4 regions of the Herbaspirillum sp. Her4 genome follow, and region 3 is predicted to be linked to each of the others. Evidence: predicted binding sites of a transcription regulator. Region 3 holds the regulator's gene; each other region holds the start of a gene.
The links. Region 3 encodes sigma-54, which starts transcription at its own class of promoters, with help from an activator protein. Its sites were predicted from a motif close to TGGCANGNAANCTGCTTT; they were not measured.
Positions count from the first base shown of each region.

Region 1: the regulator sigma-54 is predicted to act here: its motif matches at 5,562-5,579, upstream of ACWFUC_RS05515 (TorF family putative porin).
Region 2: the regulator sigma-54 is predicted to act here: its motif matches at 3,875-3,892, upstream of ACWFUC_RS25420 (acetyl-CoA acetyltransferase).
Region 4: the regulator sigma-54 is predicted to act here: its motif matches at 4,694-4,711, upstream of adh (aldehyde dehydrogenase).

Region 1 is NZ_CM176330.1:1,204,536-1,212,324, reverse strand. Features, by position in the region: gene ACWFUC_RS05540 (PTS sugar transporter subunit IIA) at 1-39, opposite strand, end outside; gene gshB (glutathione synthase) at 105-1,073, opposite strand; gene gshA (glutamate--cysteine ligase) at 1,112-2,410, opposite strand; gene ACWFUC_RS05525 (ammonium transporter) at 2,816-4,351, opposite strand; gene ACWFUC_RS05520 (P-II family nitrogen regulator) at 4,367-4,705, opposite strand; gene ACWFUC_RS05515 (TorF family putative porin) at 4,718-5,500, opposite strand; gene ACWFUC_RS05510 (hypothetical protein) at 5,666-5,896, shown strand; gene ACWFUC_RS05505 (accessory factor UbiK family protein) at 5,955-6,200, shown strand; gene ACWFUC_RS05500 (magnesium chelatase domain-containing protein) at 6,274-6,501, shown strand; gene ACWFUC_RS05495 (helix-turn-helix domain-containing protein) at 6,692-7,072, opposite strand; gene ACWFUC_RS05490 (hypothetical protein) at 7,694-7,789, shown strand, end outside.
Region 2 is NZ_CM176330.1:5,620,127-5,627,915, forward strand. Features, by position in the region: gene ACWFUC_RS25405 (SDR family NAD(P)-dependent oxidoreductase) at 1-65, opposite strand, end outside; gene ACWFUC_RS25410 (TRAP transporter large permease) at 180-2,063, opposite strand; gene ACWFUC_RS25415 (TRAP transporter substrate-binding protein) at 2,169-3,203, opposite strand; gene ACWFUC_RS25420 (acetyl-CoA acetyltransferase) at 3,961-5,142, shown strand; gene ACWFUC_RS25425 (acyl-CoA synthetase) at 5,205-6,881, shown strand; gene ACWFUC_RS25430 (PPC domain-containing DNA-binding protein) at 6,878-7,447, shown strand; gene ACWFUC_RS25435 (PPC domain-containing DNA-binding protein) at 7,450-7,789, shown strand, end outside.
Region 3 is NZ_CM176330.1:90,443-98,231, reverse strand. Features, by position in the region: gene grxD (Grx4 family monothiol glutaredoxin) at 1-168, opposite strand, end outside; gene ACWFUC_RS00425 (hypothetical protein) at 330-476, shown strand; gene hpf (ribosome hibernation-promoting factor, HPF/YfiA family) at 539-901, opposite strand; gene ACWFUC_RS00415 (RNA polymerase factor sigma-54) at 1,054-2,544, opposite strand; gene lptB (LPS export ABC transporter ATP-binding protein) at 2,662-3,405, opposite strand; gene lptA (lipopolysaccharide transport periplasmic protein LptA) at 3,408-4,046, opposite strand; gene lptC (LPS export ABC transporter periplasmic protein LptC) at 4,098-4,706, opposite strand; gene ACWFUC_RS00395 (KdsC family phosphatase) at 4,703-5,257, opposite strand; gene ACWFUC_RS00390 (KpsF/GutQ family sugar-phosphate isomerase) at 5,257-6,285, opposite strand; gene ACWFUC_RS00385 (monovalent cation:proton antiporter family protein) at 6,659-7,789, shown strand, end outside.
Region 4 is NZ_CM176330.1:3,270,079-3,277,867, reverse strand. Features, by position in the region: gene ACWFUC_RS14765 (PA0069 family radical SAM protein) at 1-416, opposite strand, end outside; gene ACWFUC_RS14760 (sigma-54-dependent Fis family transcriptional regulator) at 605-2,629, shown strand; gene ACWFUC_RS14755 (DUF779 domain-containing protein) at 2,610-2,990, opposite strand; gene adh (aldehyde dehydrogenase) at 3,103-4,623, opposite strand; gene ACWFUC_RS14745 (P-II family nitrogen regulator) at 4,888-5,226, opposite strand; gene ACWFUC_RS14740 (NAD(+) synthase) at 5,407-7,464, opposite strand; gene ACWFUC_RS14735 (GNAT family N-acetyltransferase) at 7,585-7,789, shown strand, end outside.

The DNA.
Region 1 (7,789 bases), 1.1 Mb from region 3:
CCCCAGCGGGGCGTGCGTCAAGAGAAGAATACCAACCATGGAATTGTTGCCATCTGTTGCGACGCGCTTTTCCCCGAGCAGCCCGTCATGCTCTGTCGATCCCATTATCCGACCGACCCTCTAACCTCTGCTGCCCCTGCGGCTGCCTCCAGCGCGTCCACGAACATCGCCGCCACATCAAAGCCGGTCTGCTGGGTAATTTCCTGGAAGCAGGTCGGGCTGGTGACGTTGATTTCGGTGAGATAGTCGCCGATAGCGTCCAATCCTACCAGTAACAGGCCACGTTGATACAAGATCGGCCCCAAAGCCTCGCCGATCTCGATGTCGCGAGCCGATGCCGGCTGCGCTTTGCCCAGACCGCCTGCGGCCAGGTTGCCGCGCACCTCGTTGCCCTGCGGAATGCGTGCCAGCACATTGGGCACCACCTTGCCGCCGATCAGGAGAATGCGCTTGTCGCCTGCGCTGATCTGGGGAATGAAACGCTGCGCCATGATCGTGCGTTGACCGTTGTCGGTCAGGGTTTCGATGATGGAGCCCAGATTCATGCCATCGGCCTTGACGCGGAAGATCCCCATGCCGCCCATGCCGTCGAGCGGCTTCAGGATCACGTCCTGGTGCTCGTCGTGGAAGGCGCGCAGGCGCTTGGCGTCGCGCGTGACCAGGGTCGGCGCGGTGTACTGCGGGAACTGGGCAATGGCCAGTTTCTCGTTGTGGCTGCGGATGGCGGCCGGCTTGTTGAATACGCGCGCCCCCTGCTTCTCGGCCAGCTCCAGCAAGTACGTCGTGTAGATGTACTCCATGTCGAAGGGCGGATCCTTGCGCACGATCACCGCATCGAATTCGGAGAGGAAGGACGACGCCGGCTTGTCGGCACGGTACCAGTCATCGGCCTCGCCGGTCAGCGTGATCTTGAAGGCATTGGCAGTCACCAGGCCGTTTTCCAGCACCAGGTCGCCCTGTTCGAAGGCGTAGATGCTGTGTCCGCGGCGTGCGGCCTCGCGCATCATGGCGAAGGTGGAATCCTTGTACGTCTTGAACGTATCCAGAGGATCGGCGAGGAAAGCGATTTTCATGAGGCTGGGGTCCTGTTGAGCCTGGCAAAGGCGCGATATTAATAAACTTCCGGGTTGGGGTCGGTCTTTTCCATCTCCACCGAGGCGGCCAGCAGCGCCAGTCGCGCCACCACGCCATACATGTAGAAACGGTTGGGCGCGGCCGTGCCCGGCTTGGCATGCATGTCAGGCAGGGCATGCTGCTGGGCGAACGCCAGCGGCACGAAATGCGCACCGGGGGCGTTCAGGTTTTCGTTCACGCCACGTTCGGCGTGCACGCGGTAGAAACCGCCCACCACATAGCGGTCGATCATGTAGACCACCGGCTCGGCCACGGCCTGGTTGATGCGCTCGAAGGAGTGCACACCTTCCTGCACGATCACTTCCGAGACTTCCAGGCCTTCCTTGCCGGCCAGCATGCCGGTGCGCTGCTTGCGGTTGAGGTCCTTGATCTCGCTGGCATCCTTGACCGCCATGATGCCCATGCCATAGGTGCCGGCATTGGCCTTGATGAAGACGAAGGGCTGTTCCTTGATGCCGTATTCCTTGTACTTCTTGCGGATTTTCGACAGCAGCGAGGACACGCTGTCGGCCAGCGCGTCGGTGCCGGTGTTCTCCTGGAAGTCGATGTCGCTGACCTTGGCGAAGAGCGGGTTGAGCATCCAGGGGTCGACCTCGACCATTTTGGAAAACTTCTTCACCACTTCATCGTAGGCGGCAAAGTGGTTGCTCTTGCGGCGCAGCGCCCAGCCCGCGTGCAGCGGCGGCAGGACGCTTTGTTCATGCAGCCCTTCCAGCACCGAGGGAATGCCGCTGGAGAGGTCATTGTTGAGCAGCACCGTACAGGGGTCGAAGTTCTTCAGGCCCAAGCGGCGGCCGTTGGCCGAGCGCTCCAGCGGTTCCAGCGTAATGTGGGTGCCGTCGGGCAGTTCGATCTGCTGCGGCTTCGTTGCGCCTTGGGCCAGCGTACCCAGGCGCACGTTCAGCCCGGTCTGGCGGAAGATCTGCATCAGGCGGCCGATGTTCTGCAGGTAGAAGGTATTGCCGGGCTGGGTTTCCGGAATCAGCAGCAGGTTGCGCGCATCCGGGCAGTATTTCTCGATGGCTGCCATGGCCGCTTGCACCGCCAGCGGCAGCATTTCCGGCGAGAGGTTGTTGAAGCCGCCCGGGAACAGGTTGGTATCGACCGGTGCCAGCTTGAACCCGGCATTGCGCAGGTCCACCGAGCAATAGAAGGGCGGCGTGTGCTCCTGCCACTCCATGCGGAACCAGCGTTCGATGGCCGGCGTGGCACCCAGGATTTTCTTCTCCAGCTCCAGCAGGGGACCATTCAGAGCGGTGACGAGATGCGGGACCATAAAAGACCTTAACAATATGTAAATGCCGGCAGCGAGCTTCGATTTTAGCGGATTCCTGAAACCGTGTTGCGACGCAGTAGACGCCGCTGTTGCCATTTCAGCAAAGCCGGGATCCGGCCACGGTCGCTGCAAAGGCGTGGCCGGGAGTGTTCACATGGCGATGATGGCGGCATTTTAAAGAGTCCGACTCAAATACTCGGGAATTATCCCCCTGCGACGCGGCAATGCATCAGGAAACCGCTTTACCTGAAGGAAATGGCAAAAAAACGACAGCTTGACTCCCTGGCAAGCTTGCATCCTCTTCATGTCGTGAAGCCTGCAAATGAAAAAAGGCACCCGAAGGTGCCTTGTAAAGAGGCCGTTTCCAGCCCCGAAGGAATACTGCAGACTCAGTACGACAGATGCTTAGTGGTAGGCCGATTCGCCGTGGCTGGAGATGTCCAGGCCTTCGCGTTCTTCTTCCTCGGTCACACGCAGGCCGATGACGACGTCGACGATCTTGTAGGCGATGAAGGAAACCACACCCGACAGGATCACGGTGGTCAGCACGCCTTGGAACTGGATCCAGACCTGGCCGCCGATGGAGTAATCCGGAGCAACGGCGTTGGCCACGTAGTCGTAGATGCCGGTGCCGCCCAGGCTGGGCGCTGCGAACACGCCGGTCAGGATGGCGCCCAGGATGCCGCCCACGCCGTGCACGCCGAAGACGTCCAGTGCATCGTCCGAACCCAGGATCTTCTTCAGGCCGCTCACGCCCCACAGGCACAGCAGGCCGGCCAGCAGGCCCATGACTACGGCACCGATGACGCCCACGAAGCCGGCCGCCGGGGTGATCGCCACCAGACCGGCGACGGCGCCCGAAGCAGCACCCAGCATGGAAGGCTTGCCCTTGCCGATCCATTCGCCGAAGCTCCAGGACAAGACCGCGGCAGCAGTGGCCAGGATGGTGTTGACGAAGGCCAGGGCAGCAGTGCCGTTGGCTTCCAGACCGGAGCCAGCGTTGAAGCCGAACCAGCCGAACCACAGCAGCGAGGCACCGACCATGGTCAGGGTCAGGCTATGCGGCTTGAAGGCTTCCTTGCCGAAACCGATACGCTTGCCGATCACGTAGGAACCCACCAGGCCGGCGATGGCGGCATTGATGTGCACCACGGTGCCACCAGCGTAATCCAGCGCGCCCTTCTGGAACAGCCAGCCCGAGATGGCGGTCGCCTTTTCAGCGGCGGCGGTATCGGTGAAGGCGTCCGGACCCGGCCAGAACCAGACCATGTGGGCCATCGGCAGGTAGGAGAAGGTGAACCACAGGATCGAGAACAGGATCACGGCGGAGAACTTCACGCGCTCGGCGAAGGCACCGATGATCAGCGCCACGGTGATGGCGGCAAACGCACCCTGGAAGGCGACGAAGACCAGTTCCGGAATGACCACGCCCTTGCTGAAGGTAGCGGTGTTGGAGTCACCGGTCAGGCCGTGCAGGAACAGGCGATCAAAGCCGCCGAAGAAGGCGCTGCCCTCGGTGAACGCGATGCTGTAGCCGTAGACGAACCACAGGATGTAGATCAGCGAGAAGATCATGAAGCACTGCATCAGCACCGACAGCATGTTCTTGCTGCGCACCAGGCCGCCGTAGAACAGGCCCAGGCCTGGCAGGGTCATCAGGATGACGAAAGCGGTACACACCAGCATCCAGGCAGTGTCGCCCTTGTTGGGGACCGGAGCCGGAGCAGCAGCGGCTGCGGCCGGCGCTGCAGGGGCAGCGGCAGCCGGGGCAGCTGCTTCAGCCTTGGGCGCAGCCGGAGCGGCAGCGGCCGGGGCAGCGGCGGTGGCCGCTGCGGCTTCAGGCTTGGGCGCGTCCTGCGCCTGGGCCGGAGCGGTAAAACCTACCGCCAACAACAGCGCGCCAATGGCGAGCGCGCCGGAAAACATTTTCTTCATGCTCATTAGAATTCCCCTTTTTTACAGAGCGTCTTTACCGGTCTCGCCGGTACGGATACGGATCACGTCCAGCAAGTCCTGGACGAAGATCTTGCCGTCGCCGATCTTGCCGGTGCGGGCGGCGGTCTCGATGGCTTCCAGGGCGCGTTCGACGATGGCGTCGTCCACGGCGGCCTCGATCTTGGTCTTGGGCAGGAAATCCACCACATACTCGGCACCGCGATACAGCTCGGTATGGCCTTTCTGACGACCGAAGCCCTTGACTTCAGTCACGGTGATGCCTTGCACACCGATGGCCGAGAGGGCTTCACGCACCTCATCCAGCTTGAACGGTTTGATGATCGCAGTGATCAGTTTCATACGAACCTCTTGTTAGAAAGTTTTGCTGATGGAGAAGACGAAGCCGTTCTTGCCGACGTTCTTGGCGCCATCCGATGCCGGGGTGGTGGTCACGCCGTCCTTCAGGTCGGTACCGACGTAGGCCAGGCCCAGGGTGATGCCGGCTGCCTCGTCGAAGGTCTTGGACAGGCCGATCTTCCAGTCGGTGTAGCTGAAGTCGTTGGGGTTGCCGCGCACGCTCTGGTGACCGACGTGCAGACCCAGCATCACGCCGTAGTAGGTCTCGATGTTGGCACCCAGGTCGAAGTACTGGCTGTACTTGCTGTTGACGGCGCCGAACAGGTTGGTCAGCGATTGCGAATACTTGAAGTAAGCCGGACCGTAGCCGACCTGGCCATACAGTTCGAAGGTGTTGGCGTTCTTGGCACCGCTGTTGGCCAGGGTGTTGCCCGGGTAGTAGTAGTACAGGCCGCCGACGTCATAGGTGAAGCCGCCGCCGATGTCGCCGCGCTTGCCGCCGTAGATGTCCCACTCGACGTCACCCTTGGTGTCGGTACCGGTCAGGGTGCCCGCGTCCTTGATCCACTTGATGTTGGTCAGCCAGGTCCCGGCGTAGAGGCCGGTCGGGTTGTGCGTGTAGTCAGCGCCAACCTGCAGGGCCGGATCAAAGCGGGTCTGGGTCAGGCCACGATAGCGGTAGTCGCTCACCACGGCAGCGTTGAAGCTCAGTTCATTGTCCGGCTTGGCGTCTTCTGCGCGGGCCACGGTAGAAACGAAGGATGCGGCGATGGCTGTTGCAAGAATCAGTTTCTTCATGACTTTCCCTCTGGTTTATGTTTTAACAATAAAGTCGGTTTTTTGTCTTTGCCCAGACTCATTAGCAGGAGCCGTGCCATGTCCGTTCGGCAAGGCAGACTTGTCTTTTTGCGTGAAACCAGAGATTTGCAACGATTTTTTTCGAGATCAGCTTCAAAATAGTGCATGCGCCACCCAAATGCACGCTGCTGGTGCGATATTGATGGTTTTTTATCAATCCTGCATCAAACGCGGCGAACACATTTTGGTGCGCGGGTGGCGGGCGAAGCAAAGATCACCAAGTCGGAGCATTTCCTGCAGGAAAATTCACTGCATTTCAGCGCGTTTTCTGCCCGTTTTGAAGCGCTGGCCGGCACCTGTTGGCAAAAATGCGGTCTCAGCGGGACATCCCGGTAGGAGGATGGGCGGGAAACCGCTAAACTTGCAGTACAGCTATCTGCCAAGGAGATCCGACATGGACAAGCCCCCATTTTTTGAAGACCTGCAATCCAAGATCAACAAGGCGATCGAGAACTCTCCGGCCAAGGACATCGAGAAGAACGTCAAGGCCATGCTGAGTCAGGGTTTTGCCAAGCTGGACCTGGTCACGCGCGAGGAATTCGACGTCCAGGCCCAGGTACTGGCCAAGACCCGTGCCCGCCTGGAGGCGCTGGAAGCGCGTGTTGCCGAGCTTGAGGCTCAGCAAAAACAGAATCCATGACCCTGGCCCGGACACTTTTCTCTTTCCCTCCCCCTTCCCTTCTTTCTGCTGACCAGCTGCCGGGTTCATCGCGATGAGCCTGGCAGTCTTGCGCAGCCGCGCCTTGGCCGGCATGAGCGCCCCGCCGGTGACGGTCGAGGTGCATCTGGCCAATGGCTTGCCGGCCTTCACCATCGTCGGACTCCCCGAGGCCGAGGTGAAGGAAGCCAAGGACCGCGTCCGGGCGGCGCTGCAAAACGCCCGGTTTGAATTCCCCGCCCGCCGCATTTCATGTTGTCAACCGCGAACTCAAGAAAAATGAACTTGATAGACGCCTTGAAGGAAGGACTTAACGTCTTCGCTTCCAAGAGCGCTATGGGAGGCGTACGCCCATACAAAGGTGAACTGCTGCGTTTACCGGCCCATCTGTAAGCGAGTGATTTCAGCGGTGCCCGGCTTGCTTGTTGAACTTATCTACCCGGGGCCCCGTATCTTGGAAGATGGGTGGTGACCTACCTAGAAGAGCCTGCTTTCAAAGCAGAGTGATGCGCGTTGCAATAGACCTGAATAAGGTCATGGAGCGTCGCTCGATGCTTAGGGGAAAGAGAGCGCATCTTTGTTAGCAAAATCGGATCAGGGAAGGCGGATTGCAGATCCGTCGGCGCAAAAAGCGTCCATACGGGAACATTAAAAAATGCCGCGAAATTATCAATTTGATCGAGCGAGGTATTCAGCCGCCCATTCTCGTATCGCGAAATGGTTTCGATTTCAACACATAGCGCGGCAGCTAGTTGGTGCTGCGTGAGAGAACGTGCCTTTCGAAGTGCGGCGATGTTCCGACCAAGGGATTTGGCCGCAGAAACAGGCAGTTTTTGATCTTCGGTCTTTTTCATGTGCAAGCTCAGTGGCTTTCACATGGTCTCCTCATTCCCCCCCGCAGAACAGGGCTCATTAAATCAATATTATTGACTTGCTGAATCAACTTCATCTAGTATCCGTGCGTTTCTTATGCAACAGAAGGCCGCCCAGGCGACGATGCTAGGGCGGTTTCTCGCCATCTATGTTCATTACATTTCCCTCTTGGCAGGTCCAAGGTGTGCCACGCACGTTGATCGCGCCTGCGATACCTTGGAATTCCGCTTTGCTGGATGTCAGCCAACCATGTTTCTTAGTGTCGCCAAAAATTGATTCTCCTATTCCGCAAACGCATCTGCGATTGTTCTCGGACATTGATGAACTACTCACACACGTACGGGACGAGCGCGATGACACCTGCAATGTATATGTCTTGTCCTATGTAAAAGATCGTTTATCCATCTCAGTAGTGACCGGTATTGGTTCTTATCCATGTCCAAGAACTGGCATTAAACTAAGAGTCTTCTTTGACGACAGTAATCAGCCGCAACCAGCTCATAGCGCCCAGCCACAATTTTCAAAGCACCTTACTTTTGCAATTGACGCGAAATTTGCAAGACCCCAATGATTATGTATTCAGAGCTTAAATGGGTATTTAGATGAAAATTGATCGATTCACGGACGTTGATTTGTCCACCGCGTTGCGTACGCTGCACAAACTTGCCTCTCAAGAAGGAGACCTTGGGCGTGACTAC
Region 2 (7,789 bases), 170 kb from region 3:
GCGCCGATGCCCATGGCTCCGCCCGTCACGAGCGCCACGCGGGCGCCGCTATCATTGCGATTCATATTGTCTCCGTGGATGTGGGCGGCCCCGCAAGGAGGTGGGGCCGCCGTTTTTAATTCGTCGTTGGCAGGTCAATCAAGGAAGCTTCCCGATCGCTCGCAAGACTCATGCGGGGATCAGAGGAAACCGATGGAAATCCAGGGCACGAAGGCCACCACCAGCAGCGCTACCACCAGCGCGGCCAGGTAGCCCCAGACCCGGTTGAACACGCCATCCGGCGAGACCTTGCCGATGGCGCAGGCGGCATAGAAGCCGACCCCGAAAGGCGGTGCGAACAGGCCGATGCCCATGGCCAGGATCACCACCATCGCATAGTGCACGTCATGCACGCCCAGCGAACGCGCCACCGGGAACAGCAGCGGCCCGAACAGCACGATGGCGGGAATGCCTTCCAGCAGGCTGCCCAGCACGATGAAGATGACGATGGTGATCAGCAGGAACCCGGCACCGCCGCCCGGCACGCCCTGCATCAGCGCCACCAGCTTGGCCGAGAATCCCGATTGCGTGAGCGCCCAGGCCATCGCGGTAGCCATGCCGATGATGAGCAGGATGGCGCCCGACAAGGCCGCCGATTCGATCAGCATGGGATAGAGCCGCTTGAAGTTCAGGTGCTTCAGGAACAGGTGCATGATCAGCCCGACCACCACCGTATAGGCCACGCCGATGGTGGCCACTTCGGTCGCCGTGGCGACGCCTTCGATGACGGCCACGCGGATGAGCATGGGCAGCGCCAGCGCCGGAATGGCCGCGATCAGGGTCTTGACGATCAGCGAGACCGGCGCGCGCTGCACATCCGGCATCGGCTCGCGGCGCGCCCGCATCCAGCACACGACCGCAATGGCAATGGTGGCAATGGCCGCCGGCATCAGTCCGCCAATGAACAGCGCCGTGATCGACACGCTGCAGACCGCACCGATGGTGATGAGCACCAGGCTCGGCGGAATGGTTTCGGTCATGGCACCGGAGGAGGACAGCAAGGCCACCAGTTCTTCCGGCTTGGAACCGCGCTTCTTCATCTCGGGGAACAGCGCCGGGGCAATCGCGGCCATGTCGGCTGCCTTGGAACCGGAGATGCCGGAGACCAGGAACATCGCCCCCAGCAGCACGTATTGCAGGCCGCCGCGCACGTGGCCCAGCAGCGCGGCCATGAAGTCGATCAGGGTCTTGGCCAGGCCCGACATTTCCAGCAAGGAGCCCAGCAGCACGAACAGCGGCACCGACAGCAGGATCAGGCTGGACATGCCCTCGTCCATGCGGCTGACCACGATCATCAGCGGTGCCGTGGTGGCCAGGGCCAGATAGGCCATGGTGGCCGTACCGAAAGCGAACGCGATGGGAATGCCACCGGCCACGCATACGCCGATGAGCAGCACGAAGAACACGATCAGGTTGTAATTGCCCATGCCCAGCAGCATGGGCTTGGCCAGCCACAGCGCGCCCGCAATCACGGCCACCACGGCCAGTGCCGAGAGCAGCAGTCGCATCGTCGTCATGGCCGCCATGCGCGAGACCGCCGCCAGCAGCATCAGGATCGCGCCGACCGGCAGGGCCGCAGCGCGCAGGCCATCGGGGATTTCCAGCGCCGGCGTGGTGATCGGCATCTGCTCCACCGCATGGTCCACGGCCGGATGGATCACCATCAGCACGAAGATGCAGACCACCAGTGCCGCCACCGTTTCGAGCCACACGCGGCCTTTCTCGGAACACTTGTTGATGATGGCGGTGAGCCGCATGTGCTCGCCACGATCCAGCGCCAGCACGGCCCCCAGCATCGACAGCCAGATGAACAGAATCGAGGCCAGTTCATCCGACCATACCAGGGGGTCATGCAGCGCATAGCGGTAGATCACGCCGGTCAGCAGCACCACGGTTTCAGCCACCACCAGGGCGGCCGCCACGGCACCGACCACGTGCATCACCATGCGATTGAATGCGACCAGCGCGCGCGCAGCCGGGTTCATGTTGACCGGGGCGCGGTAAGTCATTGCAGCTTCCATCATCAAGCTCCAGCGAAATGGATTCAGGGCGGGAGCGCTGCCCTCACGGCGAGGGCAGCACTCCGGCGCACGGGCTCATGCAGGCATGAGCCCCGGCAAACGAAGCGCTCAGGCCAGCTTGCCGGTGTACTTTTCCAGCAGGGCCCAGGGCTCGTCGCCGAACTTCTTCTTCCACTCGGCATAGAAACCGGCACTGCGCAGCTTGGCGCGGAAGGAATCGGCATCGGCATTGTTGAAGGCCAGACCCTTGCCCTTCATTTCATCGACCAGCGAATCGTTGAGCTTGCGCACGTCGGCGCGCTGGTTCATGGCGGCTTCGTTGATGATGCGGGCCATCAGGTCTTGCAGGTCCTTGGGCAGGCGCTCGAAGGATTTCTTGTTGCCCAGGAACCAGAAGCCATCCCACATGTGGTTGGTGATGGAGCAGTACTTCTGCACTTCGTAGAGCTTGGCGGTGGAGATGATGGCCATGGGGTTTTCCTGGCCTTCCACGATCTTGGTCTGCAGGGCCGAATAGACTTCGGCGAAGTTGATCGAGGTCGGTGCCGCATCGAAGGCCTTGAACATGGAGGTCCACAGCGGGCTGGGCGGCACGCGCAGCTTCATGCCCTTGAGGTCGTCGGCCGCCTTGATGGGCTTGGTGCTGTTGGTGATCTGGCGATAGCCGTTGTCCCAGATCTTTTCAAAGGCGAACAGTGTGGACTTGGCTTCGATCTGCTTGCGCACGTGCGCACCCAGCTCGCCATCCATGGCCGGCCAGACCTGGCTGTAATCCTTGAAGGCAAACCCGATGCCGGAGATCTGCGCAGCCGGCACCAGCGTGCCCAGGATCAGCGGCGAGAGCGTGAAGAAATCAATCGCGCCCGCACGCACCTGCGAGAGCATGTCGGTATCGGTGCCCAACTGGTTGTTGGGGTAGAGCTGCAGTTCGATGCGGCCCTTGGATTGTTCCGCGATGGCCGCGGCCATTTCCTTGGCGCGCGCATTCATCGGGTGCGTGACCGGCAGATTGTTGGCGTACTTGAAGGTGAATTCGGCCGCATGCGCGGAGGTCGATACCAGGCCGGTAGCGGCGGCAGCCGAGGCCACCGAAGCCGTCTTCAGAAAATGGCGGCGCGTGATCTTGCCAGTGGATTGTTCCATCTGCTTGTCTCCTGTCTGTCTGTTTGTAATTTTGAAATTTGCTGAATCCGGCGCTACCAGGGCTTGCTGGATCGGGCGTGCAGCTCCCTGTCCCGGGTGGTCAACACTGCCTGTGCCTCGACAGAGCAAATTGGATGCCAAGCCCCCGGTCCTCCCTGGTCGGCATGGCCTCGCCCCGCTCCCTCAACGGCACTGCGCCTGTATTCTCTGCGATAAGGGCGGGCCTGTACAAGCACGCAATCATCGCCGCCCTCATTTATTTACGTGCAGCGGGGCTGCGACACCTGTCGCAGGAGTGTCGCTGCACTGTCGCAGGAATCGACACCTGTTCATGCTGCTCACCGGCAATAGTGATGCCTGCCGGCTGCTGCAGCGCAATGATTTACGTTAACGTAAAGTACGTGCTATCTTCATGCGGTCGGCGGGCACGGCCCTGCCCTGTTCCATTTTTTCCTGCATATCGGGAATGAGCGGGCCGCCTGCCGAACACATCAGCACGCATCAACATCAACAACAAAGCGAGACCCGGCGCGGCTTTGCGCCGGCACTCTCAGGAGACGGGCAAGATGCAGGCCGGCACCTGGCGCGATGGCGCCATCACCGGCTGCGCGATGCCGAGGCAAGGGACCTTCGACACCGGCTGCATGCGGTGGCGCAAGCGGTCCTGCGCGTGGCACCGATTTTGCATATTGCCCCTGTGTGTAACGGAGCGACCCCGCTCCATTGACCCCGTGATTACGGACACAAGGACAACCCCATGACTGTTTCTGCATCCTCACCCTGCATCACCGGCTGGAACCATTCGCAGTTCGGCAAGCTCGACGGCATCGATCCGGAAGTGCTGATCGGCCAGGTCGCCAAGGCCGCCATCGAGCACGCAGGACTGCAACCGGAAGACATCGACTCGGTGCATTTCGGCACCTTCAATGCCGGTTTCCTGTACCAGGATTTCCCTTCTTCGCTGGTCCTGAACACGCTGCCGCAGCTGCGCTTCAAACCCGCCACGCGCCTGGAGAATGCCTGCGCCACCGGTTCGGCGGCCATCCATTCGGGCCTGCAGGCGATCAAGGCCGGCGAATCGAAACACGTGCTGGTGATCGGCTTCGAGAAGATGACCGAGCTGGCCACCGCGCAAGTGGGCGAGGTGCTGCTCAAGGCCTGCTACGCCAAGGAAGAGGCGGGCATTCCGGGCGGCTTTGCCGGGGTCTTCGGCAAAATCGCGCAGAGCTACTTCGATCGCTTCGGCGACCAGTCCGATGCGCTGGCGATGATCGCGGCCAAGAATCACAAGAACGGCATGGTCAATCCCTATGCGCACATGCGCAAGGATTTCGGTTTCGATTTCTGCCGCACGGTCTCCGACAAGAACCCGTACGTGGCCGGTCCGCTCAAGCGCACCGACTGCTCGCTCATTTCCGATGGTGCAGCTGCCCTCGTCATCAGCGCTGCCGATGTGGCCAAGTCCATGCCGCGCGCAGTGCAGTTCCGTGCGGCGGTCCACGTCAATGATTTCCTGCCGTTGTCGCGCCGCGATCCGACCCGCTTCGAAGCGGCCGAGCTGGCCTGGAAGAAGGCGCTGGGCGCAGCCAGCCTGAGCCTCGATGATCTCTCGCTGGTGGAAACGCACGACTGCTTCACCGTGGCCGAATTGCTGGAATACGAAGCCATGGGCCTGGCCCCGCACGGCCAGGGCGCGCGCGTGATTGCCGAAGGCATCACCGCCAAGGACGGCAAGCTGCCGGTCAATCCCTCGGGCGGGCTGAAGTCCAAGGGCCATCCTGTCGGTGCCACCGGTGTCTCGATGCACGTGATGGCGGCCATGCAGGCATCCCATGATGCGGGCGACATGCAGATCGCCAATGCGCGCTATGCCGGCGTGTTCAACATGGGCGGTGCGGCGGTGGCCAACTATGTGAGCATTCTGGAGCGTGTGAACTGAAAATGCGGTAGCAGCCCCGGCGCGCCATCCTGGCGTTGAAGGATGGCGCGCCATATGAAGTGATGTGCAAAAAAAACAGAACAAGGCAGCACGCCAATTTCCATCAGAATTCCATCAGAAGAATCGGGACGAGTGAGACGATGTTAAGCAAAGTGATGAACCTGGGCCGCCTGCTCTCGGACGTGGCGCGCCGCTTTCCGGAAGAGCCGGGCCTGATCCTGGCGCAAGGCGCAACCGATGGCAGCGACCGCCTGATCCCCTGGCGCGAGATCAATGCCCGCGTCGATGCGCTGGCCCACGCCCTCACCCGGCGCGGCGTCAAGAAGGGCGACAAGATGCTGGTCCACTCGCGCAACAACCAGCAGATCTTCGAGAGTGCCTGGGCCGCCTTCAAGATGGGCGTGGTCTGGGTGCCGACCAATTTCCGCATCACGCCGCCCGAGGCCGCCTATCTCGGCCAGTCCAGCGGCGCCTGCGTGATGCTGTATGACCGCGGTTTCGCACCGTATGTCGACGCGGTGAAATCCGCCTCGCCCACGCTCGAACACGTGGTGGCCCTGGCCGACGCACGGCCGGGCGAACTCGATTACGAAACCCTGGTGGCCGATGGCAGCGGCGAAACCTTCCGCGAGGCCGAAGTCGATTACGACGATCCGCTGTGGTTCTTCTATACCTCCGGCACCACCGGCCATCCCAAGGCGGGCATGCTCTCGCACGGCCAGATGGCCTTCGTGGTGACCAATCACCTGGCCGACCTGATGCCGGGACTCACGCATCAATCGCGCTCGCTGGTGGTGGCACCGCTGTCACACGGCGCAGGCGTGCATGCCGTGGTCAATACCGCGCGAGGTGCGGCCAGCATCCTGCTCTCTTCCGAACGGCTGGTGGTCGAGGAAGCCTGGCAGCTGGTGGAAAAATACAAGGTGGACAATCTCTTCACGGTGCCCACCATCGTCAAGATCCTGGTCGAGGATGAGTCGGTGGACCGCTACGACCACAGCTCGCTGAAACACGTCATCTATGCCGGCGCCCCCATGTATCGCGCCGACCAGGTCCATGCATTGAAGAAGCTGGGCAAGGTGCTGGTGCAGTATTACGGCCTGGGTGAAGTGACCGGCAATATCACCTTCCTGCCGTCCTATTTGCACTTCGAGGATGACGCCCATCCGCAGGCGCGCGTGGGTTCCTGCGGCATGCCGCGTACCGGCATGCAGATCGCCATCCTGAACGAGGATGGACAAGAACTGGCGCCCTTCGAGACCGGCGAAATCTGCGTGCGCGGACCGGCCGTCTTCATGGGCTATCACAACAATCCGGAGGCCAATGCCAAGGCCTTCAAGCATGACTGGTTCCATACCGGCGACCTCGGGCATGTGGACAAGGATGGCTTCCTCTACATCACCGGACGTTCCTCTGACATGTACATCTCGGGCGGCTCCAACGTCTATCCGCGCGAGATCGAGGAAGCCCTGCTGACGCATCCGGCCGTCTCCGAAGTGGCGGTGCTGGGCGTGCCCGATCCCAAGTGGGGCGAAAGCGGGCTGGCGGTGATCGTCTGCAAGGCTGGCCAGCAGGTCGATGGCGAGGCCTTGCTGGCGCATCTGGAAACCCGCATCGGCAAGTACAAGTGGCCGCGCCGCTTCGTCTACTGGGACAGCATGCCCAAGTCGGGCTACGGCAAGATCGTCAAGAAACAGATCAAGGCGCTGCTGGAAGAGCAAGGCGACTACCGCCTATGAAACTCTCCAGCCAACCAGGCGAGACCACGGCCAGCGCCGGTTTCCTGGCGGTGCGCAAGTTCCTTCATGCAGGCCAGCCAAGCTATCCGCGCACGCTGGACCTGGAGGCCGACCCGGCCGAGGAACTTCGTATCACGCTGCAACCGGGCACCCCGGTCGGCCCGGCCTTGCGCCGCGTGCTGGCACGCTACGGCCAGCGCGGCGGCGTCGGGCGACTGTGCGGCGGTACCGCGCGGCGCCTGCATTACCACCGCATCGAACAGACCGGCGATCCCGACCGGCCTTATGACTACGGACCACCGCATGTATTGGAAGGCGTCATCAGCTTCGTGACCGGCGCCATCACCATCGGCCAGAACGCCGATGGAAAAGTATTACTGCATTGCCACTCAGGTTTCATCGATGGCGATGGCACGCTGCATGGCGGCCATCTGCTGCTCGACACGGTGGAGGTGGGCGACGATCCGCTCATCCTGCGCCTGTGCCTGTTCTCCCGCAGCGCCTTCGTCGTCAACAGCGATGAAGAGACGCACTTCAGTCTATTGCATCCGACACCCATGGAATGATGATGACGCTCCCCGCCCATGACAGCGACTCCCTTGACGACCACATCCACGTAGAACAGGGCCAGCTCGGCAAGCTGGTGATGGCCCGGCTCAAACCCAACCAGGACCTCACCGAAAGCGTGGAAGCGCTGTGCCGACAGCACGACATGGACAAGGCCATCGTGCGGGGCGCCATCGGCAGCCTCATCGATGCCCATCTGCAATACGCCACCCCGTCCGGCGTGCGTGCGATGGAGATCAACGGGCCGGGCGTGGAAATCCTCAACGTCTTCGGTGAAATCGGTTTTGCCGATGGCGCGGGCAGCGCCCATCCGCTGCAAGGCGTGGTGGCCGATACCGAGG
Region 3 (7,789 bases):
GCTTTCCAGCACGTTGACGGTGACGATGTTCTCGGCACCGCTGGCCTTCAGCAGCTGGATGGCCTTGCCGGAAAAGCCGCATTGGGGGAACTGTGCAGTGCCCTTCATGAACAGCACCACGGGGTTTTGGGTCACGGTTTCTTTGATCCAGGATTGGACGTCGCTCATGGCTGTGCCTTTAAAAATGGGATTGCCCGACATTATAGGGAAAAGCCGGCGGGCGCGTTGAAATCGCCTGCATGCTGGTGGCCTGTCTGAACGGGCAAAAAATTGCATCGAGGAAATGATTTATATCGTATGCAAATTCTTGTGTCGAAGATGAGGGTGCCGTGAAGACATTCAAGCCGTCCCTTGCATCATCGTCAGCAGCGGCGGTGGAAAAGTTGCTTTACGCAATGATTTATATCTTTTCCACAGGCTTGGCCAGTTCGGCGGCCGCAAATGAAAAAGGGCGCTTGCGCGCCCCTTCCTCATGAAATTCGGCTGGCTTTCTCAGCAGCCTTGCGGCTGCGAGGTGGCTTGCCGAGGGTGTCCTGGCTTATGCCGCTCCGGCCACCGCATCCTCCGGCGTTTCGTCCGGCAGGCGCTTGGCCATGGAGTGATGCTCCTGCAACTTGTCCTTGTGCTTGATGACCTGGCGATCGAGCTTGTCGATCAGCGTGTCAATGGCAGCGTAGAGGTCGTGTGCGATGCTTTCCGCATGTAGATCCTTCCCCTTGATGTGGACGTTGATTTCCGCTTTTTGGCGCTTTTCCTTTTCTGTGAGTTTATCTACGCTCAGGATCACGCTGACGTCGATCACGTTGTCGAAATGGCGCTTGATACGCGAGAGCTTGCTTTGCACGTATTCCCGGATGGCGGGGGTCAGTTCGAGGTGGTGTCCACTGATGGTCAGATTCATACAAGACTCCTATCGTGAAGTCACTGGAGGTTCGTGCAATCGATCCTGCTGCAGCTGTACCACGGGCACGGTCTTCGTGTCGGATGGCGCGGGCATCAGTCGGATGCTTGCCTGAACACAGCAACGGTACTGCAGAAAAACTGAGGAAAAACTCAGAGGGACTTGCGGAGATTGACCGGCGGAATCTTCAACACTTCGCGGTATTTGGCGACTGTGCGTCGCGCGACCACCATGCCTTGTTCTGCCAGCATATCCGCAATCTTGCTATCGGATAATGGGGTCTGCGGGTTCTCGGCTCCTATCAACTGTTTGATCAGCGCCCGTATCGCGGTGGAGGATGCTTCACCTCCGGTTTCAGTCGCGACATGGCTACCGAAGAAGTATTTCAACTCAAACATTCCATGCGGAGTGAGCATGTATTTCTGAGTCGTCACGCGAGAGATGGTGCTCTCGTGTAGACCCAGTGTATCAGCAATTTCACGCAGCACAAGGGGGCGCATGGCGACTGCCCCATGTGAAAAGAAGTTTCTTTGACGTTCCACAATAGCCTGCGCGACGCGCAAAATTGTATCGAAACGTTGCCGCATGTTCTTGATGAGCCACTTGGCTTCCTGCAACTGCGACGACAGCGAACCTTCTCCCTTGGCTTGCTTCAATGCACTGGCATACATCGCATTGACGCGCAGCTTGGGCATGACCTCATGGTTGAGCATGACCTGCCAGCCGTTCTTTGTCTGCTTGACAATCACGTCCGGCACCACATAGTCCGAGGCATCACGCGCGAATTCCGCACCCGGATGCGGACGGCACTGGCGGATCACGGCCTGCGCTTCACGCAGGTCTTCGTCATCGCAATCCAGTGCCTTCTTGATCTTGTTGAAATCGCGTTGTGCAAACAGCGGCAGGTAATCCTCCACGATCCTCAAGGCCAGCTTGCGCGTCACGAAGGGAATCTTGGGCAGGCGGCGGATCTGCAGGGCCAGGCATTCGCCGGCACTGCGCGCACCGACACCCGCCGGGTCCAGGCTCTGCAGCAGCTTGAGCGAAATCGACAGCTCTTCCATGTCGATGCCCAGCTCTTCGGGCAGGCGCGCGTGGATGTCTTCCAGCGGCTCTTCCAGATAGCCGCTCTCGTCGAGCGCATCGGTGAGCAGTTCCAGCAGCGCACGATCACGCAGGGTGCGTGCGGTCACGCGGATCTGTTCCAGCAGGTGTTCGCGCAGGGTCAGTTCGTGCGCTTCGAGTTGTGGACGGGCATCGTCATCGTCTGGCGACTTGCCGCTGCGCGCGACGTCGTCGAAGCTCCAGTCGGCATCCCCCGTGACACCGGCTTCCGGCGCGTTGTCCTGGTAGTCGAAGCTGGAATCGCCATCGCTGGCGGCCGGGGCCGCTTCGCCGCTGCCTTCGTGACTGGTTTCGGCAACGCCGCTGGAGGGCGAACTGGAGACCGCGCCATCGGCCAGCAGACGTACCGAATTGTCGAGCGCGTCGTCGAGGCGTTCCAGCAGGGGATTGTCGGAGAGGATCTGTTCCAGTTCCTGGTGCAGTTCCAGCGTCGACAGTTGCAACAGTCTGATCGACTGCTGCAGTTGCGGCGTCAATGCGAGGTGCTGCGAGGTACGTAACTGGAGCGACTGTTTCATCTGTCTTTCTGAAAGCGGCGTGGCCCGCTGGTTGCTCTGCCGGTCGTTGCGTATTGCGTATTACGTGATGCGCACTCTGTATTTCTTCAAGCGTATCGGGCAAGCCGACTGCACCGCTTACATGCGGAAATGCTCGCCCAGATACACGCGGCGCACCGACTCGTTGGCGATGATCTCTTCCGGATTGCCGCTGGCCAGCACCGTGCCCTGGTTGATGATGTAGGCGCGATCACAGATGCCCAGCGTTTCGCGCACGTTGTGGTCGGTGATCAGCACGCCGATGCCGCGTTCCTTCAGGAAGCGCACGATGCGCTGAATCTCGATCACGGCAATCGGGTCGATACCGGCGAACGGTTCATCCAGCAGCACGAAGCGCGGATCGGTGGCCAGTGCGCGGGCGATCTCGACGCGCCGGCGTTCACCGCCCGAGAGCGACAGCGCCTGGCTTTCGCGCAGCTTCTCGATCTGCAATTCGTGCAGCAGGTTGTTGAGGCGGCCTTCGATTTCATCGCGCGAGAGCGGCTTGCCCTCTTCCCGGCGCAGTTCCAGCACGGCGCGGATATTGTCTTCCACCGTCAGCTTGCGGAATACCGAGGCTTCCTGCGGCAGGTAGGACAAGCCCATGGTGGCACGCTTGTGGATCGGCATGCGCGAAATGGACGCGCCATCGAGGTCGATCTCGCCACCATCGGAAGGCACCAGTCCCACGATCATGTAGAACGAGGTGGTCTTGCCGGCCCCATTGGGGCCGAGCAGGCCGACCACCTCGCCGCTGCGCAATTCCATCGAGACATCGCGCACTACCTGGCGCGCGCCATAACTTTTCTTCAGGCCGCGAACGACCAGCGAGCTGACTGCCATCGTTACTGATCCTTTCCGCTGTCGCGACGCGTTGCAGGCTGCGCGGCGTTGTTCTTGCCCGCGGGCTGGGCCGACGGGGTGGCCGGCGCGGTGCTGCCTGCCGGCGGCGGATTCTTGGGCTGGATCACCGCAGTGATGCGGCCTGCGCCCGGCTTGCTCTCGCCGGTGGCGGTGTTGTTCACGGAATAGAATTCGGCGCGGCTGTCGTAGGAGATGAATTCGCCGTTGACTTCATCGGTGATGCGATCGCCGTCCATGCGCTGGATGTGCGCGCGCTGGAACAGCTTGGAGATTTCGGTCTGCTCCGAATACTCGATGCGCTCGGCCTGGCCTTCGATCCACAGGTTGGGACCGCCGTCACGCTTCTGGCGGAAGTTGGCCAGCGCGCCCGGGGCCGCATACAGCACCGCATTTTCATAACCGTACTGGTCGGTCGTCAATACCACGCGGCCGGCCTTGATGATCAGCGTGCCGCGGGTCATGACCACGTTGCCGGTAAAGGTCTTCACCTGGCGCACGTCATCGTAGACCATCTGGTCTGCCTCGATGTTGGTCGGCTTGGTGGAGTCCGCCTTCTCGGCGTTGGCCACGCCGCACACGGCAGCCAGCATCAGCATCGGCAGTAAGAATGAGCGTTTCATTGGGTTCCTGTCTGATCGGTTCTTGGCGTTTTTATCCCGGAGTCATCCGGCTTAGCGTTTCTTCGGAGTGGGCTCGTAATAGCCGCGGACATTGCCGAACAGCTGCACCACCTGGGTCGCATTGTTGGCCACCATGCCCACGCCGTTCAGGCGCGTGGTGCCCATGGTCATGGCCACCGGCTTGTCGGTCTTGACGATTTCATCGTCAGGCAACAGCAGCAGGTATTCCGAGACCAGGTGCATCTGCTCGCGGCCCTTGTAGGGCGCGCGGATGGCATTGGCGTTGCCGTACATGTGGATCTGTGTCTGGTCGTCGGTGACGCGCGCGGTATCCGAGTAGAGCTCCATCGGTGCCTGGTTCTGGTCCAGGTTGTGCACCACCGGCTTGGTGATCTCGAAGGAGTCATCCGTGGGGTAGTGCACCATCTTCGTTCCCGCAACGTCATAGCGCGGCAGACCGGTCGGGCCCATGCGCACGTAGTTGAAGTTTTCCAGGTAGTAGTCGGGTTTGCCGCGCGGGCGCTGCGCCGGTTGCTGGTCGCCCGCAGCCCGCATGGCCTGCATCACCCAGAAGCTGCCCAGGGCGCCGGCGATCAGGATCACCAGGATCACCGCCAGGCGGATGCGCTCGGCGTTGCGTTCTCCGCTGCGCCCGCTCATGCCAGGTACGGCGCGAGGGCCGCCTCGTAGTTGCCTTGTGCTGCCAGCACCAGGTCGCAGATCTCGCGCACGGCACCATGGCCGCCGCTGGCCTGGGTCACGTAGTCGCTGCGCGACTTCACCTCGCGATGGCCGTTGGCCACGCAGGCCTTGAATCCGACGCGGGTCAGTACCGGCAGGTCGATGATGTCGTCGCCCAGGTAGCCGCAATCCTGCGGCGTCAACTGCACCTGCAGCAGCAGCTGTTCGAAGGCCTGGCGCTTGTCGTGGATGCCCTGGAATACATGGGCGATGCCGAGATCGCGCGCACGGCGCAGCACATAGGGCGACTGGCGCGCGGTGATGATGGCGGCAGCGGTGCCGTATTGCTGCATCATCTTGATGCCGTGGCCATCGAGCGCGTTGAAGCGCTTGAAGGCCTCGCCATCCTCGCCGTAGAACAGGCCGCCATCGGTGAGCACGCCATCCACGTCGAAGATCATCAGGCGGATCGCCGCCGCCTTGGCGAGCGCGGCAGCGGGCAGGGTGCTGGCGAAGGCTGGCGCGTTCATCAGATCACCTTGGCGCGAGTGAGATCGTGGATGTGCAGCGCGCCCGTGAGCACGCCGGCCGCATCGGTAACCAGCAGCTGGTTGATGCGGAATTGTTCCATCAATTGCACGGCATCCACGGCCAGCTGGTCCTGGTTGACGGTCTGCGGATTGGCATGCATGACGTCGGCGATGTAAAACTTGGAAAAGTCCTGGCCACGCTCCAGCAGGCGGCGCAGGTCGCCGTCGGTGAAGACGCCGACCGGGCGGAATTGCTCATCCACCACGGCGGTCATGGCCATGCCCTTGCGGGTGATTTCCATCAGCGCTGCCGACAGCGACACGTCCGGGCGCACGGCGGGAATGGCTTCGCCGCTGCGCATCACGTCGCGCACGTGGGTCAGCAGGCGGCGGCCCAGTGCACCACCGGGATGGGAGCGCGCAAAATCTTCCTCGACGAAGCCGCGCGCATCCAGCAGCGACACCGCCAGCGCGTCGCCCATGGCCAGCGTGGCCGTGGTGCTGGCGGTCGGGGCCAGGTTGAGGGTGCAGGCTTCCTGCGCCACGCCCACGTTGAGGTGGACGGCGGACAGCTTGGCCAGGGTGGACTGGTCATTGCCGGTCATGGCGATGATCACCGCACCCATGCGCTTGACGATGGGCACGATGGCCAGCAGCTCGGCCGTTTCACCGGAATTGGAAATGGCAATGAAGACATCGCGCGCCGTCACCATGCCCAGGTCGCCGTGCGCGGCTTCGGCCGGATGCATGAACAGCGAGGGGGTGCCGGTAGAGGCCAGGGTGGCGGCGATCTTGCGGCCGACATGGCCGGACTTGCCGATCCCCGAGACCACCGCACGTCCCTCGCATTGCAGCAAGGTCTGCACGGCAAGTGCCAGGGGGTCGGCGCTGTCGTCGCGCAGGCGGTCTTTCAGGGCCAGGATGGCATCGGCTTCGATCTGCAGGGTCTGGCGTGCCAGTGCGATGGCACGGCGGGCAGCCCCGGCCGAAAAAGATGCAGGCGTGGTTTTGTCATCGGTTACACTCATAACCGAAGTATAAACGAATTAGCAAAGCAAAAAACTTGCCAGATGTAAGGGAATGCTGCCGGATTTGACGTGATATGCAGCGTTGCATCGCGCCGCAGCACCGCTGCCACGGGGGATTTCCGGCCATTGCCGGGATGGGGCATGGCATTGCAGCAAGCGCGGAGGGTTCACGGTCGCACTGAATTACTCTGCTGTTGTGGAGCCACACGTATGAATTTCAAGGCGATTTCGCGCCTCGCCGCCCAAGGCTTTCCTTCATATTGCACACTGGTCAGGTGAACTGCCTTTTGCTGGTGCGTTGCCAATTTTACAAATTCATTCATATCGAACCCCGCCGCAGCCCGGCGGCTTTTGACAAGAAACCCCAACAGCAATGTTTTCCGGACTGGAACTGACCCTTTTCCTTCTGGCTGCCGCAGTCCTTGGCGTGGTCGCCTTCCGCATGATGCAGTTGCCGCCGATGCTGGGCTACCTGGTGGTGGGCATCATCATCGGCCCGCACGGCCTGGCTTTTGCCGAGGACAATGAAACCACCCATGCGCTGGCCGAGTTCGGCGTGGTGTTCCTGATGTTTTCCATCGGTCTGGAGTTTTCGCTCTCCAAGCTCTCGGCCATGCGCCATATTGTCTTCGGCCTGGGCGTGGCACAGGTGGCGGCGACCATTGCCACCACCATGCTGGTGGCCTGGGGCGCGGCCATGGTGCTGCCGCAGTTCGCCAACGTCAGCTGGCAGGCGGCCTTTGCGCTGGGCGGGGCGCTGACCATGTCGTCCACGGCGATCGTTTCCAAGCTGCTTACCGAGCGGCTGGAGCTGGAGACCGAACACGGTCGCCGCATCCTCGGCGTGCTGCTGTTCCAGGATCTGGCGCTGGTGCCGCTGCTGATCGTCGTGCCGGCGCTGGCCAACAATTCCGGCAACATCATGGTCACGCTGGGCTGGGCAGTGGGCAAGGCGCTGGTGGTGCTGGCGCTGCTGCTGTTCTTCGGCAGCAAGCTCATGCGCGGCTGGTTCCGCATCGTGGTCAAGCGGCGCTCGCAGGAGCTGTTCATGCTGAACCTGCTGCTGATCACCTTGGGCGCGGCCTGGATCACCGAGAAGGCCGGCCTGTCGCTGGCGCTGGGGGCCTTCATCGCCGGCATGCTGATTTCCGAGACCGAGTTCAAGCATCAGGTGGAAGAAGACATCAAATCCTTCCGCGATGTGCTGCTGGGCCTGTTCTTCATCACCATCGGCATGCTGCTCAATGTGCGCACGCTGGTGGATCACTGGTTCCTGGTGTTGCTGCTGCTGACCGGGCCGGTCCTGCTCAAGTTTGCCCTCATCGCCGGACTGGCGCGCCTGTTCGGCTCCACCACCGGTGTGGCGCTGCGCGTGGGCCTGGGCTTGGCGCAGGCCGGCGAGTTCGGCTTCGTGCTGCTGAGCCAGGCCGGCGGCCTCAAGCTGGTCGATCCCATGCTGATCCAGGTGATCCTGGCCGCGATGGTGCTGTCGATGCTGGCCACG
Region 4 (7,789 bases), 2.5 Mb from region 3:
GAAGGCCGCGCGAAGCAGTAAATGCAGCCGTGCTCACAGCCCCGGTAGGGATTGAGCGAAAGCGAAAACGGCAAATCCGGCGAGCTGTTGCGGGTGATGATGGAGCGGGCGTCTTCCTCGGTGACGATGGTCTTCAGGCGGGGCGGCTCATCCTCCTCCGGGCTCTCAGCCGCCTGCGGCCGGGACTCGGCAAAACGGACGGACTGCCAGCCATCGTCGAACTCTTCCCGCGCCACCGATTCATAGCGGCCGCGCAGGTTGGTGACCGCACCCCGGCCCTTCTGGGCGGTCTGATCGCGATGGATGAAGGTTTCTGGCGTCAGGGTCGCATCGTCCTCGCCCGATGCGGTCGACCGGGTCGCCTGCTCTGGAAAAGGCCGGGCAATGCCCTGCGGAAATTTGGGGAAGGAAGCCACGGAAAGCTCATCAATACTGTATTTATATACAGTATTTTGCCTTCACTTCGGACGCGCTGCAAATGCTGTTTCAATTTGTCCTCCTGCCGCATTAATCGGTTATGCTTGTTCACCCTCAGCTTCCCATCAGCGAAGAAAGCGACCATATAGGGGGAACAAGGACCGCCAGAGGTCCCAAGGAGACAAGGATGCAATACCAGGCAAACCGGCCCGGTGCCGGTGCATTGCTGGGCGCTTCGCCCCTGGTGCAGGCCAGCGCCGATGGCGTGCCGGACCTGCGGGCCATCGAACGCTCGCACCAGCGCAGCTCGTCCTACGGCATCACGCGCGGCCAGCGGCCCGACCTGGATTCACTCTCGCGCGCCGACCTGGCCCAGACGCTGGAAGCCAACCAGGCCCTCTCCGGCCATGCCCGCCCGGTCATGGAAACCCTCTACGACCAGATCCGCAATACCCACAGCATGGTCATCCTCTCGGACGCCGAAGGCACCATCCTGCATACGCTGGGCGACAGCGATTTCCTGGCCAAAGCCGACCGCGTCGCTCTCGGGCCCGGTGGACGCTGGTCCGAACAATTGCGCGGTACCAATGCCATCGGCACGGCCCTTTACGAGCAGAAGCCCACTACCGTGCACGCCCAGCAGCATTACCTGGATGCCAACCGCTTCCTGACCTGTTCGGCCGCCCCCATCTTCGACCATCGCGGCCAAGTGCTGGGAGTGCTGGATGTCTCGGGCGAATGCGGCAGCTTCCACAAGCACACCATGGCGCTGGTCCGCATGTCGGCGCAGATGATTGAAAACCACCTGCTGGCCGGCAGCTTCCCCGATTGCATCACCCTGCACTTCCACAGCCGCGCCGAATTCGTGGGTACGCTGGTCGAAGGCATCGTCAGCTTCACGCCCGGCGGGCGTTTCCTGGCGGCCAATCGCAGTGCGCAGTTCCAGCTGGGGCTGACACTCTCGGCACTGCAGTCGCATACCTTTGCGTCGCTCTTCGGGGTGCCGCTGTCGCTGCTGTTCGAACACCATCGCAAGGCCGCGTCGGGCTTGCTGGAGCTGTGCCTGCACAACGGCATCCGCATCCATGGCCGCGCCGAACTGCGGCTGCGCGACCAGCATTTCCAGAATGCGCGGGAAGCCGTGATCGAGGCACCGGAAATACTTCCCGCCAGCCCATCTGCTCGCCCGGCCCCACCTGTGCGCCCCCATCCGGGCCAGCCGCGCGGCGGACTGCAAGCCCTCGATACCGGGGACGCCCGCATGAGCGCCATCATCGCCAAGTTGCGCAAGGTGATCGACCGCGACATCCCGGTCCTCATCACCGGCGAAACCGGCACCGGCAAGGAGTGGCTGGCCCAGGCCATCCACCGCGAAAGCGCGCGCTTCCACACCACGCAAACCCGGGGCGGCGCCGCGCCCTTCGTGGCCGTGAATTGCTCGGCCATTCCCGAGAACCTGATCGAGGCCGAACTCTTCGGTTATGAAGACGGCGCCTTCACCGGCGCCCGCCGCAAAGGCGCACCGGGCAAGATCGCGCAAGCCCAGGGCGGCACTCTCTTCCTCGATGAAATCGGCGACATGCCGCTGGCCCTGCAGGGCCGCCTGCTGCGCGTGCTGCAGGAACGCGCTGTGACGCCGCTGGGCAGCCAGCGCGTGATTCCGGTGGACTTCGCTCTGGTATGCGCCACCAACCAGCCCTTGCGCGAGATGGCGGCGCGCCATGCCTTCCGTGAAGACCTGTACTACCGCATCAATGGCTTGCAGGTAAAACTGCCCGCCTTGCGCGAGCGCAGCGACCTGGGCGCCCTGATCGACCGCATCCTGGAACAGGAAGGCGGCCGCCACGCGCCGTGCTTCGATGCCCAGGCCCTGGCATTGCTGCAATCCAGCCGCTGGCCGGGCAATCTGCGGCAACTGTCCAACCTGATCCGCACCGCCCTGGCCATGGCCGATGGCGAGGCCTGGATAGGGGTGGAACACCTGCCAGATGACTTTCTGGACGAGGCAGCGCCGCTGCAGGCGGCTTGCGGCATGCCTGCCCCGGCAGCGCATGAAGAAACGGACGAAAAGCCGCTGTCCATGCACGACAGCGAATGGGCCGCCATCGAGCGCGCCCTGCGCACCCATGACGGCAACGTCAGCGCTGCCGCCAAGGCGCTGGGGGTGTCGCGCAATACGCTCTATCGCCGCTTCAAGTCACGCGGGCACTGAGCGGGGCAAGCGCGTCATATTCCTCATCGGAAAACAGCCGCGAGCGCGTCAGGAAGCGCTTGCCGCTGCCGTTCTCCAGCGAGAACATGCCGCCGTTGCCGCTGACCACGTCGATGATCAGTTGCGTGTGTTTCCAATATTCGAACTGATCGGCGCCGATGTAGAACGGCACGCCATCGATCTCCCCGAGATGAACGTCGGTATCGCCCAGCGTAAAGTCGCCGGCCGGATAGCACATCGGCGCACTGCCATCGCAGCAGCCCCCGGATTGAAAAAAGATCAGCTCGCCATGCCGCGCCCTCAACTGGCGCAGCAACTCCACCGTGGCCTCGGTGGCCGTCACCCTGGGCAATGCATTCATTCGTCGCTCTCCTGTTGAGTCTGGATCTGCCAATAAAAGCGGCACCGGCCGCGGGAGTTGCGGACCGGTGCCGAAGCTGCCTTGCTGCAAGGAGTCAAACGAAATCACGCGATCAGAAGAAGCCCAGCGCCTTGGGGCTGTAGCTGACCAGCAGGTTCTTGGTCTGCTGGTAGTGGTCCAGCATCATCTTGTGGTTCTCGCGGCCGATGCCGGACTGCTTGTAGCCACCGAAGGCTGCATGCGCCGGATACAGGTGATAGCAGTTGGTCCACACGCGGCCAGCCTGGATCTCGCGGCCCATGCGGAAGGCGCGCGTGCCATCGCGGGTCCACAGGCCAGCACCCAGGCCGTACAGGGTGTCGTTGGCGATAGACAGGGCTTCTTCCTCATCCTTGAAGGTGGTCACCGACACCACGGGGCCGAAGATTTCTTCCTGGAAGATGCGCATCTTGTTGTTGCCCTGGAAGACGGTCGGCTTGACGTAGTAGCCCGAGGCCAGATCACCGCCCAGTTCTTCACGTCCGCCGCCGGCCAGCACCTTGGCGCCTTCCTGCTTGCCGATGTCGATATAGGAGAGGATCTTTTCCAACTGCTCCTGCGAGGCCTGCGCGCCGATCATGGTGCTTTTGTCCAGCGGGTTGCCCTGCTTGATGGCGGCCACGCGCTTCAAGGCACGTTCGATGAAACGGTCATAGATCGATTCCTGCACCAGCACGCGCGAGGGGCAGGTGCAGACCTCGCCCTGGTTCAGCGCAAACATGGCGAAGCCTTCCAGGGCCTTGTCGAAGAATTCGTCATCCTTGTCCAGCACATCGGCGAAGAAGATGTTGGGCGACTTGCCACCCAGCTCCAGGGTCACCGGGATCAGGTTCTGCGAGGCGTACTGCATGATCAGGCGGCCGGTAGTGGTCTCGCCGGTGAAGGCGATCTTGGCGATGCGCTTGTTGGAGGCCAGCGGCTTGCCGGCTTCCACGCCGAAGCCCTGCACGATGTTGACCACGCCCGGCGGGATCAGGTCGGCGATCAGTTCGATCAGGACCATGATGGAAGCCGGCGTCTGCTCGGCCGGTTTCAGGACCACGCAGTTGCCGGCGGCCAGCGCCGGAGCGAGCTTCCACACCGCCATCAGGATGGGGAAGTTCCACGGGATGATCTGGCCGACCACGCCCAGCGGTTCATGGAAGTGATAGGCGTAAGTGTCGCTGTCGATGGTGCAGATGCTGCCTTCCTGAGTGCGAACGGCGGCGGCGAAATAGCGGAAGTGGTCGATGGCCAACGGGATGTCGGCGGCCATGGTTTCGCGGATGGGCTTGCCGTTGTCCAGGGTCTCGGCGGTGGCCAGCAATTCGAGGTTGGCTTCCATGCGGTCGGCGATCTTGAGCAGCACGTTGGCGCGCTCGGCGGGGGAAGTCTTGCCCCAGCTCTTCTTGGCGGCGTGGGCGGCGTCCAGCGCCAGTTCCACGTCTTCGGCGCTGGAGCGCGCCACTTCACAGAAGGCGCGGCCGATCACCGGGCTGATGTTCTCGAAGTATTCGCCCTTGACCGGCGGCACGAATTTGCCACCGATGAAGTTGTCGTAACGTTGCTTGAAGGGATCGCGTACGCCGAGTTTGCTGATGTCTGCCAGGTTCATGTCGTCTCCGTTCGGGTTATGGTTGAAATCCCGCCGCGATCATGGCCGCAGCGGACGTTCACCCTTCAAGATGGCAAATCGCATGCCAGCCTGCAAACCCGCTCTGCAAGGGGATCTTGCGCCAGCGCCATTGTCACGCTGTGTCAATCTGGCGCAGCCTGGGACAGCGTGCAGCAACAGCCTGCCACACCCTGGGCGCTTTTCTGAGGACGTAAAAAAAACCGGCCAGTGGCCGGTCTTTCGCAATGCGCGGAGATCTTTGGATCAGACGGCATCCGGGCCGGTTTCGCCGGTACGGATACGGATCACCTGCTCCACTTCCTGCACGAAGATCTTGCCGTCGCCGATCTTGCCGGTGCGGGCGGCCTTGATGATGGCGTCCACGGCCTGCTCGACCACCTTGTCGTCCACCACGACCTCGATCTTGACCTTGGGCAGGAAGTCGACCACGTATTCGGCACCGCGATAGAGTTCGGTGTGGCCCTTCTGCCGTCCGAAGCCCTTCACTTCGGTGACCGTCAGGCCCGTGACGCCGACTTCGGCGAGGGATTCACGCACCTCGTCCAGCTTGAACGGTTTGATGATGGCGGTCACTTGTTTCATGGCAATTCCTCTCTTGGTATGTCGTAAAGAAACGATCTCAACGATCTATTGAATAGCGGATACAACCTTTGTTCTTATTTTACTGGCAAGACCGTGGCGTCCTGCCCACTTGCACATTGTCAATCAGGCGTGCCCGGCTTTCAACCTTCTTGAACCCGCCGGGCCATAAAAAGCCGATTTTCAGGCCTCCAGATCGGGAATGCGCTCCAGATCCTGCAGCCAGACCGTGGCCTCGCCATCGCTGGGCGCGCGCCAGTCGCCACGCGGTGAGAGCGAGCCGCCCGAGCCGACTTTGGGGGCATTGGGCACGCAGGAGCGCTTGAACTGGCTGGTCTTGAAGAACCGATAGACGAAGATGCCCAGGTTTTTCTTGATCTGCGGCAAGCTGTACTGGTTACGCGCACCGTGCAGGCCATCGGGCCAATGGCCGATGCTGCGGTCCTGCCAGGCGCTGTGCGCCAGGAAGGCCACCTTCGCCGGCGTGAAGCCGTAGCGCAAGATGTAGTAGAGATTGAAATCCTGCAGCTCGTAAGGGCCGATGAAATCCTGCGTACGCTGGCCCGGTTCGCCGTCGGAGGCGCCCGGCACCAGTTCCGGACTGATTTCGGTTTCGAGGATGTGGATCAGCACTTCCGGCTGCTTCAGTTCCAGCGAACCGGATTCCGCCACCCAGCGCACCAGGTGCGTGATGAGGGTCTTGGGTACGCTGGCGTTGACGTTGTAATGCGACATGTGGTCGCCCACGCCATAGGTACACCAGCCCAGCGCCAGTTCGGACAGGTCGCCGGTCCCGATGACGATGGCACCGTGATGATTGGCCAGGCGGAACAGGTGATTGGTGCGCTCGCCGGCCTGCACGTTCTCGAAGGTGATGTCATAGACCGGCTCGCCGCGTGAATACGGGTGATCCAGGTCCTTCAGCATCTGTTCGCAGCTGGGACGGATATCGATCTCCTGCGCCGAACACCCCACCTGCGCCATCAGCTGATGCGCCTGCACCAGCGTGCGGCTGCTGGTGGCAAAGCCGGGCATGGTATAGGCCAGGATGTTGGAACGCGGCAGGCCCAGCTTGTCCATGGCCTTGGCGCAGACCAGCAGCGCATGGGTCGAATCGAGGCCACCGGAAACACCGATGACGACCTTCTTGATATTCGAGGAAGACAGGCGCTGCACCAGGGCCTGCACCTGGATGTTGTAGACCTCGCGGCAACGCAGTTCGCGCTGTTCGGCATTGGCCGGCACATAGGGGAAGCGCGCGACCCGGCGCTGCAGCGGCAAATCCTGGTCCAGCGGCACCTGCACGTCGAAGCGCACCACTTCAAAGCGGCGCACTTCTTCCGCATGGCGGCGCACCGACTGGCCGAAGGTGGTCTGGTGGAAGCGTTCACGCGAGAGGCGTTCCAGGTCGATGTCGGCATAGATCACGTGGCCGCCTTCGGCGAAGCGCTCGGACTCGGCCAGCAGTTCACCGTTCTCGCAGATCAGGGCCTGGCCATCCCAGGCCAGGTCGGTGGTGGATTCACCATTGCCCGCCGACGAATAAAGATAGGCTGCCAGGCAGCGCGCCGATTGTTGCGACACCAGCTGATGGCGGTAACCCGACTTGCCGACCACGATGTTGGAAGCCGACAGGTTCACCAGCACGGTGGCACCGGCCAACGCGGCGAAGGAGGACGGCGGGATCGGCACCCATACGTCTTCGCAGATCTCGATATGGAAACGGAAGTCAGGGATATTGCCGATCTCGAACAGTACATGGCTGCCGAAGTCCACGTCCTGGCCCAGCAGGCGGGTGCGGCGGGTGACGGCGCAATCGGCGCTGCTGAACTGGCGCGCTTCGTAGAATTCGCTGTAGTTGGGCAGGTAGCTCTTGGGCACCACGCCCAGGATGCGGCCGGCATGCACGACCACCGCGCAGTTGTAGAGCTGGTGATCGACCTTCAGCGGCAGGCCGACGATGAGTGCCGGGGCGATGCGCAGGGAAGCTTGCAGCACCGATTGCAGCGCCTGCAGCGAAGCCTCAAGCAAGGCGCGCTGCTGGAACAGGTCTTCGCAGCTGTAGGCCGACAGGCCCAGTTCGGGGAAGGACACCAGGGCCGCACCACGGGCGGCGGCCTGTTCGGCCAGGGCGATGGTGCGCTCGGCGTTGAAGCCGGGATCGGCCACCTTGCAGTCCGGCACTGCCACGGCGACGCGGGCGAAACCGTGGTTGTAGAGATTGAAGAAGGGGCTAGGCATAGCGTGTGTTGGACTCCGTACTCTTCGCCATGGCGGCGACGCGTTCTGTTCATTTTGCGTAGAATGCCTGTTCCAGCGGGGCCGAGGGCCGCGCCAACTTTCGCAGGTCACTCGCAGTCCATGGATTATCGCACGCGAATCGTTTCTTCTCTGGCCGAGATCGGCCCGGCCCGCTGGGATGCGCTGGTGGCCGCCCAGGCCGAGGGCAATCCCTTCCTTTCTTATGCCTTCCTGCATGCGCTGCATGAGAGCGGCAGCGCCAGTCCCGAGTCCGGCTGGGAGCCGCATTACCTGACGCTGTGGCAGGGCGAGGGCCAGCAGGAGC